DNA from 2 places in the Pseudoalteromonas sp. S408 genome. Region 2 is predicted to be linked to the other one. Evidence: predicted binding sites of a transcription regulator. Region 2 holds the regulator's gene; the other holds the start of a gene.
The links. The regulator LexA, encoded in region 2, represses DNA repair genes until DNA is damaged. The targets are predictions, from matches to a motif close to TACTGTATNNNNATACAGTA.
Positions count from the first base shown of each region.

Region 1: ruvC (crossover junction endodeoxyribonuclease RuvC) is a predicted target of LexA. The motif match lies at 5,861-5,880, and genes of this name have one in related genera.

Region 1 covers NZ_PNDY01000027.1:2,754-10,948, forward strand. The annotation lists gene tolB (Tol-Pal system beta propeller repeat protein TolB) at 1-436, opposite strand, end outside; gene tolA (cell envelope integrity protein TolA) at 446-1,372, opposite strand; gene tolR (protein TolR) at 1,377-1,805, opposite strand; gene tolQ (protein TolQ) at 1,792-2,496, opposite strand; gene ruvB (Holliday junction branch migration DNA helicase RuvB) at 3,653-4,660, opposite strand; gene ruvA (Holliday junction branch migration protein RuvA) at 4,668-5,285, opposite strand; gene ruvC (crossover junction endodeoxyribonuclease RuvC) at 5,288-5,812, opposite strand; gene CWB62_RS16230 (ABC transporter permease) at 5,943-8,195, opposite strand, start outside.
Region 2 covers NZ_PNDY01000032.1:32,452-40,646, forward strand. The annotation lists gene CWB62_RS17260 (hypothetical protein) at 1-624, opposite strand, end outside; gene CWB62_RS17265 (hypothetical protein) at 871-1,251, shown strand; gene CWB62_RS17270 (PaaI family thioesterase) at 1,253-1,696, opposite strand; gene lexA (transcriptional repressor LexA) at 1,873-2,490, shown strand; gene coxB (cytochrome c oxidase subunit II) at 2,905-4,047, shown strand; gene ctaD (cytochrome c oxidase subunit I) at 4,047-5,639, shown strand; gene CWB62_RS17290 (cytochrome c oxidase assembly protein) at 5,639-6,169, shown strand; gene CWB62_RS17295 (cytochrome c oxidase subunit 3) at 6,205-7,080, shown strand; gene CWB62_RS18975 (DUF2909 domain-containing protein) at 6,980-7,291, opposite strand; gene CWB62_RS17305 (SURF1 family protein) at 7,306-8,046, shown strand; gene CWB62_RS17310 (redox-active disulfide-containing membrane protein) at 8,036-8,195, shown strand, end outside.

The DNA of each region.
Region 1 (8,195 bases), on a different contig from region 2:
GATCTTGGCTTTTTACTAATTGCCCATTAGACATCATTTGCGTATTGCCACCCGTTATTTGACCACGAATTACATCTACTAATTCGTAACGGACCAAATAACGACCATCGGTTTGTTGTTCAACCTGCCCAACTAGAACGGCCTCAACCCCTTTATTAACCCATGCAGCGTAATCAATTGCTTTGTCTTCACTTGGTTGTTGTGGCATTTGCGTAACGTCAACCGGCTTAAACTTACCGCTTCGAACTAAATCAGCTGCAATCACATCACTTAGCTTTTGCGGTATTGGGCCTATTCCGGTGTATTTAAATGGCACAATAGCAATAGGCCTTGCACCGTCTACACCTTCAGTAATTACTATTTCAAGTGCAGCATTTGCGATGCCTTGAAACCCTAGTAGCAATACTACACAGGCTACTTTTAGTTTATTGAACATATCATTCCTTTAAAATTCTGGCTTGATTGTTAGGTTAATATTTTTTAGTTGGTCAAACACGTCTCTATCTTTCGATACAGGTAATGTGTCAGCCATTCGTACCGCTCTGAGCGCTGCTTCACATACTAGCTTATCACCACCTAAAGACTTAACTTGCGTAACTAAACCATTAAAGCCAAGGCGGATATTAACTCGACATTGTTGGTTTTTCATTTTTTCATCAATTAACAAGTTTTGTTGAATGCGCGCCATAATCAAAGCTCGGTATTTGTCAACTTCACTTGCCACTTGTTGCTGGCGTATTTTACTACGGGCAGCCTGCTCTTTAGCAAGTTGTTCTTGTAATATTTGTTCTTGTAATGCTTGCTGGCGCTTACGTTCAGCCTCGGCTGCGCGCTCTTTAGCCTCTTGCTCACGCTTCACACGTTCAGCTTCTGCCTTTTTAAGTGCTTCTTCTTCAAGCTTGCGCTTATCTGCCGCCGCTTTAGCTGCTTTTTCGGCCTCTTGCTTTTGCTTTTCTGCTTGCTTAGCTTTAGCACGCTCTTTTTGCTCTATCTCACGCGCTTTTTTAGCTTGTGCTTCGGCTTGTGCCTTTTCTTTCTCTTTGGCCTTGCGTTCACGTTCAAGCTTTTTGATATTTCGAGCCTCAGATTCACGTTGCTTGCGAGCCTCTGCAGCTCGGCGTTCTAAATCTCGTATACGCTTGTCTTCAGCACGCTTTTTATCTTTTTCTTTTTTTTGTAGCTCAGCAATTTTTTGCTCAACCATTTTTTGATCAACCGTTACCGCCGAAACCGCTTTTTCGGGGTCTGGTAAGGCCGTATTTAACGTCACTTCCATTACTTTAGGGGTTGGTGTATGAATGTTAGCTGACGCATACAACAAACCGCCCAAACCTAGATGCAATACCACCGACTTTACTAATGCACTACTCATTCAGTTAATTCCCCTCAAAGGACTCAGTCATCAATCCTACTGACGGCACACCTGCGTTTTTCAAAAAATCCATTAGTAATAGCACTTCTTGATACGAAACCTTGCCAGAACCTTTGATCATTACCGGTACATCTGGGTTTTTCATTAATTGCAATTTAATCACTGCTGCTACATCAAGCGCTTCCATTGGCTCTTCTGGGTCGGTACCTACGCTAACGTAATAATTACCTTCAGCATCAATTGACGCAATAATCGGCGGCGTGTCTTTAGTATCAACTAAATCAGATTCTTCCATTTTTGGTAAATCTACTTTAACACCATGAGTGATAAGTGGCGCAGTCGCCATGAAAATAATCAACAGCACCAACATTACATCTATGTATGGTACTACATTGATTTCTGCAACGGGGCGACGCTTTTTACGATGATACATTCGCTTGTGCCTCTATTTGTGTAGCTGCTTGACGGTGCAAAATATTAGCAAACTCTTCCATAAAGTTAATGTAATGAGACTCAAGTTTTTCAACACTATTAGAAAAACGGTTATAGGCGATTACAGCAGGAATTGCAGCAAACAAACCCATTGCCGTAGCAATTAGAGCCTCTGCGATACCTGGAGCAACCATTTGCAATGTAGCTTGTTTTACTTCGCCCAATGCAATAAAAGCATTCATAATGCCCCACACAGTGCCGAATAAACCAATGTAAGGACTTATAGAGCCAACTGTTGCTAAAAACGACAAGCTTGTTTCAATTTTTTCAATTTCACGTGAAAGCGCAACACGCATCGAGCGATGTGTACCTTCCATAACAATACTGGCGCTTTGAAATGTATTTTTTTTATGGCGAGAAAACTCTTTAAAACCAGCTGTAAATAACGCCTCAATACCATGAGACTGAGCACTACGAGATGAAATTTCGTTGTATAGTTTACTTAAATCAATGCCTGACCAAAACTTTTGCTCAAACTTTTTAGCATTTGAAAGCGCATCAGAAATCGCTTTTTTACGTTGAAAAATAATAGCCCACGACATAACTGACATAGCTACTAGCCCTAACATTACTAATTGTACAAGCAAACTGGCTTCTAAAATTAGATCCAAAAAATTAAGCCCTGATCCCACATTAAACTCCTAAATAGTATCAAAATACGTCAATTGTAATGATTTGTGCAATTATGACCGCAACACAGGTCATTTAGTTGCATCTAGTGTATCGAGTCAATTTAAAACTAACAACGATATTGCTATGAATAGCCAACAAAAAACGTTAAAAATCGGCGATGTAGTTCATTTTTTACGCCTAGTTACGTAAAAGCTTATTTAAATAATATCAATGCCTACATTAAACTGAGTAATTATATAAATAAACATCATAAAACACCGCATTTATTCAAAATCAATGCATAAACACGCAAAACTACATTCATATTACCAGCCAGAATACTAAAACTAATACCGAACAATAATACAAAATTATACTTAAGCACCATATTTCATTAACTTATAAAATAAATGATTATTTAAAAAACAAATTACAAACTACAATAAAACTAAAAGCATTAATTTTTTTAATCCGAAAAAACAAATTTTCTAGTTTGAACAATTTTTGGATATTCCGTATTATTATCACATACCGAGCTAGCGCACTAAATGAAATTGTTTCATTAGGTCCTGTTCTAATTAATATGATTTTTAATCGTATTACAGTGTTTTACTCTATTTGGATAAAACCTAACAGTGTAAAACATGGTTCCCCCAGATTACTTCCTTTAACTTGTTGTTAGCCCGCATTATTTGCGGGCTTTTTTTTACCTGAAATTTGGTTTAGTCCAAAAACTTTACTGCTTCGCGAAATGTTGTTTATTAAACACTCAATTTCACGTTAAAATTAGGCGCTTATAGTCGGCGTTAACAATATTTAACTTTATGAAATGCACAATAGCCACATATGCCTTAACGCCCTGTGAATTGTTGGTTAACCTGAACTCTGGATAATAAATCTATCTCAAGCAGCTATTTTCTGCGCAAACGTCGTTGAAGTTACGCGTCAATAGCCTAGCTATTGACGCGTAAATCCGCCTTGTTTTTACTAAAAATCTCTGGCTAGAGAAAATAAATTTAAATATCAAGATGATTCAATACGTTATCAAATCTCTTAACCAAAGTTCAGGCTAGTTAATGATAAAGCGAAGCACTTCTGGTAGCTAAAATGCGTTATAAAAGGAAGTTCTCTTGCTAAAAGTAATTTTTAGCAAGAGTTTAGGAGAGGTTTTTAAAATTAGTCTTTTTTAGGTAACAAGCCAAAATGATGGTACGCATTGTCAGACACAATTCGACCGCGCGGTGTTCGCTGAATAAACCCTTGCTGAATTAAAAACGGTTCAATAACATCTTCAATGGTTTCACGCTCCTCACCAATTGCAGCAGCTAAATTATCGAGCCCTACTGGACCCCCCATAAACTTTTCAATAATAGCAAGTAGGTATTTACGGTCCATGTAATCAAAACCGCTTTTATCTACGTCAATCATGTCAAGCGCTTGTTGCGCAACCTCTGCGTTTACAGTGCCGTCGGATTTGACTTGCGTATAGTCTCGCACTCGGCGTAATAAGCGGTTAGCAATACGTGGGGTGCCCCGCGATCTTTTCGCTATTTCACTTGCGCCATCGTCACACATTTCTAAATCAAGATAATGGGCTGAACGGCCAACAATGTGGGATAAATCTTCGACTGAATAAAATTCTAAGCGCTGCACTATGCCAAAGCGGTCACGGAGTGGCGACGTAAGTGACCCTGCACGAGTTGTAGCCCCAATTAACGTAAACGGTGGTAAATCTAACTTTATAGAGCGCGCAGCAGGGCCTTCACCTATCATTATATCAAGTTGATAATCTTCCATTGCAGGGTAAAGTATTTCTTCAACTTGCGGGCTTAGCCTATGTATCTCATCGATAAACAGCACATCACCTTCTTCAAGATTAGTAAGTAGTGCCGCTAAATCGCCTGCTTTTTCAAGTACAGGCCCTGAGGTGGTTTTAATATTTACGTTTAACTCGTTTGCGACAATATTAGCTAAGGTGGTTTTACCTAAACCCGGCGGTCCAAATATTAATAAATGGTCAAGCGCCTCGTCGCGGCTGCGTGCAGCTTCAATAAATATTTCCATTTGCTGCTTAACATGCGGCTGACCTCGGTAATCAGCCAACAGCTTTGGCCTAATTGCTCGGTCAATCGAGTCTTCGTTTGTTTTTTCAGTCGCATCAATTAAGCGATCCGCTTCAATCATGGGTTACTCACAACATCGATTTTAAAGATTCTTTTATAAGAACCTCTGTAGACATATCTGGTTTACTGACCGATTTTACCGCCTTTTGCGCCTGAGGCAATTTATAACCTAACGCAACAAGTGCCGATACCGCATCATCGGCTGCATTATTAGCGACTAATGTATCACTATGGGGTTCTATTACTGCACTGTCGCTAAACGGTGTAAATAAATCATTGCCCCAGTCTTTTAAACGGTCTTTCATTTCAAGCACTAAACGCTCAGCGGTTTTTTTACCCACGCCCGGTAATTTCACCAGCGATGTGGCATCTTCATTATTTACACAACTGACGAACTGCTGCGCCGACATCCCCGATAAAATAGCGAGCCCGAGTTTTGGCCCTACCCCGTTTGCTTTTAAAAGCTCTCTGAATAATGCGCGTTCTGTTTTATTGTTAAAACCAAACAATAACTGCGCATCTTCACGAACTACAAAATGAGTATAAACAATCGCGTTTTCACCCACTTTTGGTAAGTCGTAAAAACAGGTCATTGGCATTTGTACTTCATAACCCACACCGCTTACTTCAAGTAAGATTTCGGGAGGTTGTTTTTCAACTAAAATACCATTTAAGCGGCCGATCATTGTTATTTCCTTAAGCGTCCTCTAACGGTTTTGCTTGCGCTACCCGCTAGTTTGATTAAATTTTGTTCTGAGTGTGCATGGCAAATAGCAATTGCTAATGCATCTGCAGCATCGGCTTGGGGTGTACCCGGTAATTTTAAGATATTTTTTACCATATGTTGTACTTGGCTTTTGTCTGCACCGCCGTTACCTACCACGGCTTGTTTAATTTGCCTTGCTGAATATTCAAACACAGGTAAATCTGCCATTGCAGCACCTACAATGGCCGCACCACGAGCTTGGCCAAGTTTTAACGCTGAATCGGGGTTATGAGCCATAAACACTTTTTCGATAGCAAACGTTTCAGGCGAAAACTGCTCTACAAGCTGAGTTATGCCCTGATAAATCATTTTAAGGCGAACCGGAAAAGGATGATCGGCTAATTTTATACACCCACTGCCCAAATAAGTAAATTTAGCGCCTTGGTGGGCAACTACACCGTAACCAGTCAAACGCGATCCAGGGTCGATCCCTAAAATAATGGCCAAGTAACATTCTCGTTATTTTTATTGTAAATTAGGCTAATAATGCCAGAGCACTGTATAAAATACCAGTACCAAGCAAAAACAAAAATGCTCGCATATAAAGCGAGCATTTTTAAAACAAAATTAACTAGTTTTACCCCAAAGCGCGTACTAGTCCTTGGGTATTTTGTTTAAGGGTACGGGCAATCATTAAATAACCTAACCCTGCTACAAATAAACCACCAGCAAGCGGGCCTATAATCCATATATGTGGATGAAGCTTGCCCGAAAGTTCAAACATTTGTTGCTGCACAATTAACAGTGCTAAATCGCTAAAGAATGCAGCAACTAAACCAGCTAATCCGCCTAATAATAAAAACTCGTACAAGGTCGCATTTTTAATTAAACGGCTTTTAGCGCCTAATGTTCGCAGAATTACAATTTCTTGCATCCGTTCACCCAAGCTCGCTTGTACTTGCGAAATAAGTACTAGCGCACCACATAAAACAACAATGGCAAGTACAAAACCAATCGCGAGTGAAACTTGAGATATGGTGGTTTGTATTTGCTTTACAAAGTTATCTACATCGATTGCTGTAATTGTTGGGTAGGTACGTAATAGTTGGCTAAAGTCACGCTTTTGCTCAGGTTCTATCCTAACCGACGAAATATACGTTGCCGGAAAATCTTTAAGTACATCTGGGCTGAGTATAATAAAGAAGTTAGGTTTAAGCGTTGCCCAATTCACAGTACGAACGCTGGTAATTTTAGCATCAAACGACTGCGCGCCAATTAAAAAGGTAAGCGTGTCGCCTATTTCAACATCAAGGCGCTCTAACATTGACTCTTCAATTGATGCTTCAGCCACTGCGTTTTCACCAAACCACTCGCCTTGTATTATTTCGTTTTGAGCTGGTACATCTTTAAGCCATGTTAAATTTAGCTCACGGCCAATACCTGAACGCGCTTCCTCGTCTTTTTTCTCATTGTCTTGAAGAGAGACCTCACGAGCAACCAACTCGCCATTTACCGCATTGACCCGCCCTCGAATCGTTGGGTAGAAGTCAGACACTAAAATGTCTTTTTCAGCGAGGTAGTTATTAATTGGCTCAAGATCGTTTTGTGTAATATTAACTAAAAATGCATTTGGCGCATCGCTGGGTAATTGCGACTGCCAATCGGCAATCATGTCATTTTTAAGCACAACTAAAAACAGAAGCAGTTTAATGGCTAACGAAAAGCTAATAAGTTGAACAGCATTTACATTGGCGCGTTTTTGAATAGACGCAATGGCCAACGACCAACTATTACCTGGTTTTAAACCCAGTATTCGGCCACCACCAAAAATAAGCTTCGATATTAAAAACAACACGCCAATTAAGGTAAGTGTGGTTATAAATAAGATAAGCGTTATTTTTATATTGTTACTAAATAACCACATTAACAAAAACACGGTCAATGCACTCATACCCAAATGCACACGGCTTACCGCTAATTTGTCGCCTAAGTTACGGCGCAACACCCTAAGCGGCGGAATATCGAACAAGTCAAACAAAGGTTTAATAGAAAACATAACGGCGCAAATTACACCCGTGCTAATTGCCACAAGCCAAGGTTTAAACCCCCCCATGGGTAATTCTGTGCCCATACTTTTTGATAAGTACCCCGTCGCTATTTCTTGCAAGCCGTAACCAATTAGCAAACCGATGCTTACTGCCATTGCACAGACAAGCAATAAATGAAGCATATAAATTTTTCGGATCATTGAGCGGCTACCGCCCAATGTTTTCATCATTGCAACAGGGTCGTATTGACGCTCGCAATAACGTTTAGCTGATACAGCAATAGCCACTGCAGCTAAAATGATACCGAGTAAACCCGCCAACAATAAAAAGCTCTCTGCTCGATTTAAACTATTAGAAATAGGTGATTGGCGGTCTTTTACGCCATACCATTGTTGGTTTTCTTTCATTTGTGGTTTTAACCAGTCATAAAAGCTGTTTATGTCGTCTTCACTACCTGCATAAAGCTGGCGGTAAAAAACACGACTTCCAGGTTGAACGACCTCAGTTTTGGGCACATCTGCAATATTTATTAAAACACGGCGGCTACTTGAGAACACATTAAATGGCGCATCGGGCTCTTCTACTATAACTTTTTCAACATTGAATAACGCCGCACCTAGCTCAACTTGCGAACCAACATCAATATTGAGCGAGTAAAAAACAGACTCACTAAGCCATACGTTACCTGGCCTTGGGCCAGCATTTGCAATAATCGTTTCACCCGTTAATGTATTTTTTACCTTAAGCTGCCCTTTCAACGGGTATGCATTTGACGCAGCTTTTACTGAACTAAATTGCATCTCGTCGTCAGCAAATAACATGGTGTCGAAGTACACCATTTG
Region 2 (8,195 bases):
TGCTGCAAAGCTAATTAATAAAGGATTATTAAAGTTTTCACGCTCATCATAATCCATAATATGAAGCATCCAAAAAAAGTCGAAAATTCGCCACAGTGTACTGCGCACAGTAATCACTTGGCCTGTATCTGATGACAAATAGAGGGTGGTGCTAAATGTATCGTTAAATTGTACTTGCCATACATTTTTTTTATAACCGCTTTCTCGTGGTCCTACAGCTAATAATGCGGTACTTTCGGGTTGAGCATCAATAAGTAAATGTGCGTGCGCATTAGCAATTATTTGCTGTTTATTCGGCGCTTTAAATGGTTGCCCAGTAATGCCATTAAAACTTTGAGGGTTGCCTTTACTGGTTACAGTTATAAGTGGGGTGAATAAGAAATGTGTGAAGGTTATTTTAGTCGGATTAGTTACTTGCGAAACAATATCATCAATTGATGCGACGTAATCGCTGCTTTTAAAAGGGTTGGCTAGAGTGCGTGTTGCTAGGTGTTTACCATGTACTTTTTCAAGCGGAATAGCGCTCATCACTAAACCGCCAAGCAACCAAGCTAAAATTTGTAGGCCTAATAAATAGCCTAACCATTTATGAAGTTTACGTGCTGGCTTAAATATTTTTTTCATAGGTGTTTATCTTATTATTTTTAATAAACATTTTACGCGAATGGTAGGCAAGGTGGGTGCGACAAAATGTCGCACTAGTGCATTAAAACTGAGTTGCAGCACACTAGCGCGAATAGTAAGTAGCAATAACACTCTAAAATAAGAATATTAACTGATAAAGTGTCTATTTATAGGGTGTTGATTTGGTATAACGATAAAACTGCGTTAAAGTTTGCAAGGTAACTATTAGAGGATAAATACGAAACAATGTCGGAAATTCAATTTTTAAATGTAGATCTAGAGCTTGAGTCAAAACAAGATATTAGTGTGCTGGTGGCCGACCTAAAAAAAGTCGCAACGATTTTACATTATGACAAAGACGAATACCGTCAATTAGCGCGTATTGAGGTAGCTGGCGATGTTAAATCACCAGACAAAGCAATAAACCATATTTGTGAGCTTATTGAATCGTGTTCACGCAATGCATTAAAGCAATGGTTAAGCTGTTCACGCAGAACGTTTGATATAGGATTTGAGTCAGGCACATCGCCAAAGTGTTTTAATCAAGCTTTGCATGCAGATACACTACTTCGTATATCTGCTATTGGCGCGGGTATGGAAATAACAATTTACCCTCTCGAGAAGTAACCTACGCTTTTCGTTCAACAACTGCTGCGGTCATTTTTGATACGCAGCACAGTTCGTTACGGCTATTTGTGATTTTTATTTCCCATACTGAGCTACGTTTTCCAATATGAAATGCGCGTGCTGTTGCCGTTAATGTACCATTACGAGAAGCCTTTAAATGGCTTGCACTTATTTCTTGCCCAACACAGTAAAATTTTGTGAAATCGACAACAAAATTAGCAGCATAGCTGGCTACCGTTTCTGCCAGTACAACGTTAGCGCCGCCATGAACCATGCCAATAGGATTATGATGTGCAGGGATTGCAGGCATAGTTGCGACTAAGTAGTCATCGCCTATCTCTGTTATTTCTATTCCCATGGTTTTCATTAGGGTACCTTGGCCACTAATCCCTTCGTCTAATTGTTTACACAGTGCTAATGTAATCGGTTGATGCCAAATACTCATATAGATTCCTTTAAATTTAATGAAGCAAGTTACTATTTTTATAGGCTATTTTAGAAAGCACCTAAAATGTACACGTAAGGAAGTAATTTGGCTATTTGAACGGGTAATTTAAATTTGCGATTTTTATTTAACTGTATATACTCACAGTTAAATGTACTGTATGGAAAACCAGTTGTATGCGCCCATTAACTAAACGCCAAGCTCAAATACTCGAATTAATTAAAGTGTTTATTAAAGACACTGGTATGCCGCCTACACGTGCTGAAATAGCACAAACGTTAGGGTTTAAAAGTGCAAATGCCGCTGAAGAACATTTAAAAGCCCTTGCCAAAAAAGGGGTGATTAAAATGAAGCCAGGCGCAAGCCGAGGGATTCAACTTGTTGAAGAAGAGGAACCGGAGCAATTAGGTTTACCGCTTATTGGCCGAGTTGCGGCAGGCTCACCCATTTTGGCGCAAGAGCATGTTGAGAGCCACTGTAAAATTGATCCATTAATGTTTAAACCAGCTGCTGACTTTTTACTGCGCGTAAATGGTATGAGTATGAAAGATATAGGCATTATGGATGGCGACTTACTTGCTGTACATAAAACACAAGTGGCTGAAAATGGTCAAGTTGTGGTTGCTCGTGTTGATGACGATGTAACAGTAAAACGTATTGAAAAGGCAGGTCGTCAGGTATTACTTCATGCCGAAAATGACGAGTTTGCACCAATTAAGGTCGACCTTGAAACTGAATCATTCAACATTGAAGGCTTGGCAGTGGGTGTTATTCGTAACGCAGACTGGATGTAGCTTTACCTTATTTTATAAATTGCGCACTATTTTGGTGCGCATTTTTATTTTTTTAAATTTGTTTTTTTATTCATACTCCTTATTTCATTCTCAGCCCTTACTAACTCTCGATTTTAGCTACTTTTTTCTACGCTAAACTAAATCAACTCTCTACTTTTTACATATTTATTGTTTGTTTTTAATACAAAAAACTTGCATGCTGGTTAAATATTAACTAATTGTTAATGAACTGACGCTGGCAATACTCATCGCTTTTAAGTTTTGAGCACACACAATAAATTTGTTGCTAGCGCAGTGAATGCCAATTTTTTTATAAATCAAATGGCATTAATACAAAAATAAAAATAACGAATTGGCGTTTAAGCCGTATGCCTCTTCGCTTTGCACTAGCAACAGCATCAAAGGAGTCGTCACATGGGTAAACTTAGTTGTACCTTGTGGCTTATATTGTGTGTTTTTCCGCAGTTAGCGTTGGCCAACAGCCAATATAATATGCGCAAGGGCGTTACAGATATAAGTGAAAATGTTTACGAATTACACATGACCATATTTTTTATATGTTGTGTAATTGGAATAATAGTGTTTGCCATCATGCTTTGGGCACTCATTCATCATCGAAAATCTAAAGGGGCGGTTCCCGCTCAATTCCACGAAAGTACTAAAGTAGAAATTCTTTGGACTGCTATACCATTTGTTATATTAATTGCGATGGCAGTGCCAGCTACAAAAACGTTAATAGCGATGGAAGATGCCAGTAAAGCCGACTTAACAATTAAAGTGACTGGCTCGCAGTGGAAATGGCATTATGAATACATGGGAGAAGACGTAGAGTTTTACTCAATGCTTGCAACCTCTCAAGATGAAATTACCAATTTAGCAGATAAAAACCCAAATTATTTGCTTGAGGTAGATAAACCCCTCGTACTGCCAATTAATAAAAAAATTCGTTTTTTAATGACCTCAGATGATGTTATTCACTCTTGGTGGGTACCAGACTTTGCCGTTAAAAAAGACGCAAATCCGGGCTTTATTAACGAAACATGGACCAACATAAACGAAGAAGGGATTTACCGAGGCCAGTGTGCTGAGCTGTGTGGTAAAGATCATGGATTTATGCCTGTTGTAGTTGAGGCTAAATCTGAAGCTGATTTTAAAGTATGGCTTGCCGACGCTAAACAAGCTAAACAAAAAGCTGCTTTAGCTGATGCAGCTTTACTTGATCAAACATTACCAAAAGAAGAGTTAATGGAGCTGGGTGCTCAGGTATACATGGCAAGTTGTGCCGCGTGTCATCAGCCTACAGGTATGGGATTGCCGGGCGTATTTCCGGCGCTTAAAGGCAGCCCAATTGTACTTGGAGATATAAAAGGTCATATAGACATACTTATTTATGGTAGCCCAGGTACGGCAATGCAATCATTTGCCAAGCAGTTATCTATAAAACAATTGGCTGCGGTTATTACTTACAAGCGCAATGCATGGGGTAACGATACCGGTGATGTTATTCAGCCTAGTGAGATTCAAGCAGCACTTGATGCCGACGCGGAGGCTAACTAATGAGTAGCATAGCAGAACAACCTAATGCCAACGAAGCGCACCATGCTCATCACCCAGCTAAAGGCTTTAAACGCTGGCTTTATACAACTAATCATAAAGATATTGGTAGCTTATATTTAATATTTTCGCTGACCATGTTTTTAATTGGTGGCGCAATGGCTATGGTGATCAGGGCCGAGTTATTTCAGCCAGGATTACAGTTAGTCGACCCTCACTTTTTTAATCAAATGACCACAGTTCACGGTTTAATAATGGTGTTTGGTGCCGTTATGCCGGCTTTTACGGGATTAGCCAATTGGATGATACCGTTAATGATAGGTGCGCCAGATATGGCATTACCTAGAATGAACAACTGGAGTTTTTGGATTTTACCTTTCGCATTTTTAATTTTGCTTGCGTCTTTATTTATGCCTGGAGGGGGCCCTGCTTTTGGCTGGACTTTTTATGCTCCGCTTTCAACCACATACAGTAATGACAATACTGCCTTATTTGTATTTGCTGTGCACATAATGGGCATTAGCTCGATTATGGGGGCTATTAACGTGGTGGTTACTATAGTTAACTTACGCGCTCCTGGTATGACGTGGATGAAACTCCCTCTGTTTGTATGGACATGGCTAATAACGGCATTTTTGCTCATTGCTGTTATGCCTGTTTTGGCAGGCGCGGTGACCATGGTTTTAACCGATAAATATTTTGCGACTAGCTTTTTTGATGCTGCAGGCGGTGGCGATCCGGTGATGTTTCAGCATATATTTTGGTTTTTTGGTCACCCTGAAGTTTACATCATGATTTTGCCTGCCTTCGGTATTATTTCAACCATAGTGCCTACTTTCTCGCGTAAAAAGCTATTTGGTTATGCATCAATGGTTTATGCCACGTCATCTATAGCATTGCTGAGCTTTATTGTGTGGGCGCATCACATGTTCACCACCGGTATGCCGGTAGCTGCAGAGCTATTTTTTATGTATTCAACAATGCTGATATCGGTACCCACTGGCGTTAAAGTATTTAATTGGGTAGCCACCATGTGGCGCGGTTCGATTAGCTTTGAAGTGCCTATGATGTTCAGTATTGCCTTTATAGTGTTGTTTACATTAGGTGGTTTTTCAGGGTTGATGCTTGCTATTACCCCCGCCGACTTTCAATACCACGATACTTATTTTGTAGTGGCTCATTTTCACTATGTATTAGTGACCGGTGCGGTATTTTCAATCATGGCCGGTGCTTATTACTGGCTGCCCAAATGGACCGGCAATATGTTTAATATCACGTTGGCTAAATGGCACTTTTGGTTGTCGTTAGTCAGTGTAAATGTGCTGTTTTTCCCAATGCATTTTGTGGGATTAGCTGGTATGCCTCGTCGTATTCCGGACTATGCACTGCAATTTGCAGACTTCAACGCAATTATAAGTATTGGTGGCTTTGCATTTGGTTTATCTCAACTGTTGTTTGTGGTGGTTGTTTTTAAATGTGCCAGAGGTGGCGAAAAAGTCCCTGCTAAAGTTTGGGATGGTGCAGAAGGGCTGGAGTGGGAAGTTGATTCGCCAGCGCCATACCACACATTTTCAACACCACCGGAAATTAAGTAATGACACATGCACCACTTCTTAAGCGCCTAATACTTATCAGCATAGGTATGTTTGCGTTTGCGTTTGCCTTAGTGCCGTTATACGACGTGTTTTGTGATTTAACAGGGCTTAATGGGAAGCCATCGTTAGAGCAAGCACAACAAAGTACTATGGTTCAGCAAACAAGGGACGTCAGCGTGAGTTTTACTACCCATGCGCAAAGTGGTGCACCTTTTGAAGTGAAATCAAAAGAGTACAGTGTGGTTGTAAAACCCGGAGAAATGCGAGAAGTCGTTTTTAGCGCAAAAAATAGTAGCGAACTCGATAAAGTTATGCAGGCTGTGCCGTCTGTTTCACCTGGGAAAGCAGCAAAATATTTACACAAAATGGCCTGTTTTTGCTTTGATCAACAACCCCTAAAAGCGGGAGAAGAGCTCGAATTTAAATTGCTTTTTTATGTTGATACAGCGCTTCCAAGTGATGTTGAAGAGCTAACTTTATCTTATACCGTATTTGATATTAGTGAACAGCTAGTAGCCAGTAATAACTAGCGATTAATACTAGTGTGAAACTAGGAGCAAGTAAAATGAATCAAGAATATGAGCATTATTACGTACCAGAGCAAAGTCCGTGGCCTATTGTAGGGGCGGTTGCATTATTTTTTATCGCCGTAGGCGCAGGCTTAACTGTTATGGAGGTTGGAAAGGAAGGGGGTAGCGGTGTTTATTTGCTTTATGCCGGTATAGCCGTTCTTCTGTATATGTTATTTAGCTGGTTTAAAAACGTTATACATGAGTCAGATCAGGGGTTGTACTCTGCGCAAATGGATCGCTCTTTTCGACAAGGCATGAGTTGGTTTATTTTTTCTGAGGTTATGTTTTTTATGGCCTTTTTTGGTGCGTTATTTTACGCGCGTATGATTTCGGTGCCTTGGTTAGGTGGCGCGGGTAACAATGCTATGACCAATGAGGTTTTGTGGCCTACTTTTGAAGCTATGTGGCCTTTAGTTGTTACACCTTCGGGAGACACAACGCAAGCTATGGGTTGGCAAGGGCTACCACTAATTAATACGTTAATTTTAATCGCGTCATCAGTTACTTTGCATTTTGCTCATGTAGCAATGGAAAACAATAAACGCAAACCCCTCAAAGTGTTTTTAGGGCTTACGGTGCTATTAGGCGTGTGCTTTTTAGCATTACAAGTAGAAGAATATGTTCATGCATATAACGACTTAAACTTAACATTAGATGCCGGTGTTTACGGGAACACATTCTTTTTGCTTACTGGTTTTCATGGCATGCATGTCACGCTTGGAGCCGTACTTTTATTTGTTATTTTAATACGAATATTAAAAGGGCATTTCACAAAAGAAAAGCACTTTGCCTTTCAAGCTGCTGCTTGGTATTGGCATTTTGTTGATGTGGTATGGCTGTGTTTATTTGTATTTGTATATGTGCTGTAACGTTTATGGGCGAACTGTTTGCCTTTATAAAACCGAGCTTAACTGCTGCAATTGCAACCACTAATACAATAACCGAAAACAACACTCGGCGACCTAAAAAATGAGACATAGGTCGTCCGTTTGTTTTCCCTGACACCATAATAAATAACGCTCTAAATAAGTTAAAAAGTATAAACATTAACAACAGTACAATAATAATTTTAATAATCACTGAGTTGACCCTTTATGCAAGTAGTTTTAAGGCACAAACAAAAGCTTAGTTCAATAATCACAATTTGTATGGTTGTGGTTGTTGTGCTTGTATGTGTGCGCCTAGGCTTTTGGCAATTAGAACGAGGTGAAAAAAAACAGCAACAGCTTACTGCCATTGCTCAAATACAAACTCATGGTGTTATGAATTGGTCGCAGTTGCTTGAGTTACCAAAACAATGGAATAAAACCGGCGTATTAGTTGAGCTTAAAGGGACATTTTTAAGCGAACATTACTGGTTGTTAGATAATCAAGTATATAACGGGCAAGTGGGTTACGACTTACTAGCTCTGTTAAAACCAAATAATGATACGCGTGCAGTATTGGTTAATTTAGGCTGGGTCAGAGCCCCAGTATCACGTGATTTTTTACCCAAAGTGGTTTTGCCCCAAGGTGAGTTTACGGTCAAAGCACAAATTAAAGAGAATAACCTCAGTAGTTTTACTCTAGAAGATAAAACCGCGAGTGGTGATCTGCCCAAACGCATTCAATCAATCGACTTAAGTTTTATAAAATCGCAAACAAACATCCCATTAGTTAACTTTATGGCTTACCGCCAAGGTGAAGGTGATGAAATGGCGATACCGCATTACAAAGCGGTTGTAATGAGCCCACAAAAACATAATGCCTATGCCTTACAGTGGTTTTTAATCGCGTTTGCATGTGTTGTTGTGGCTATCTTTGCGAGTAAAAAAAGGAAAAAAAATGAAAAATAAACCCCTTTTATTGTTTGTAACCTGTTGTGCTATTCCTTTGCTTTTAGCTTATAGCGCGCTCAAATTTGATTGGTTACCCAGTGCGGTTACAAATCATGGTGAATTTCTAAATGAAGAGATAAAACTAGAAAACTGGCAACAAAATAACC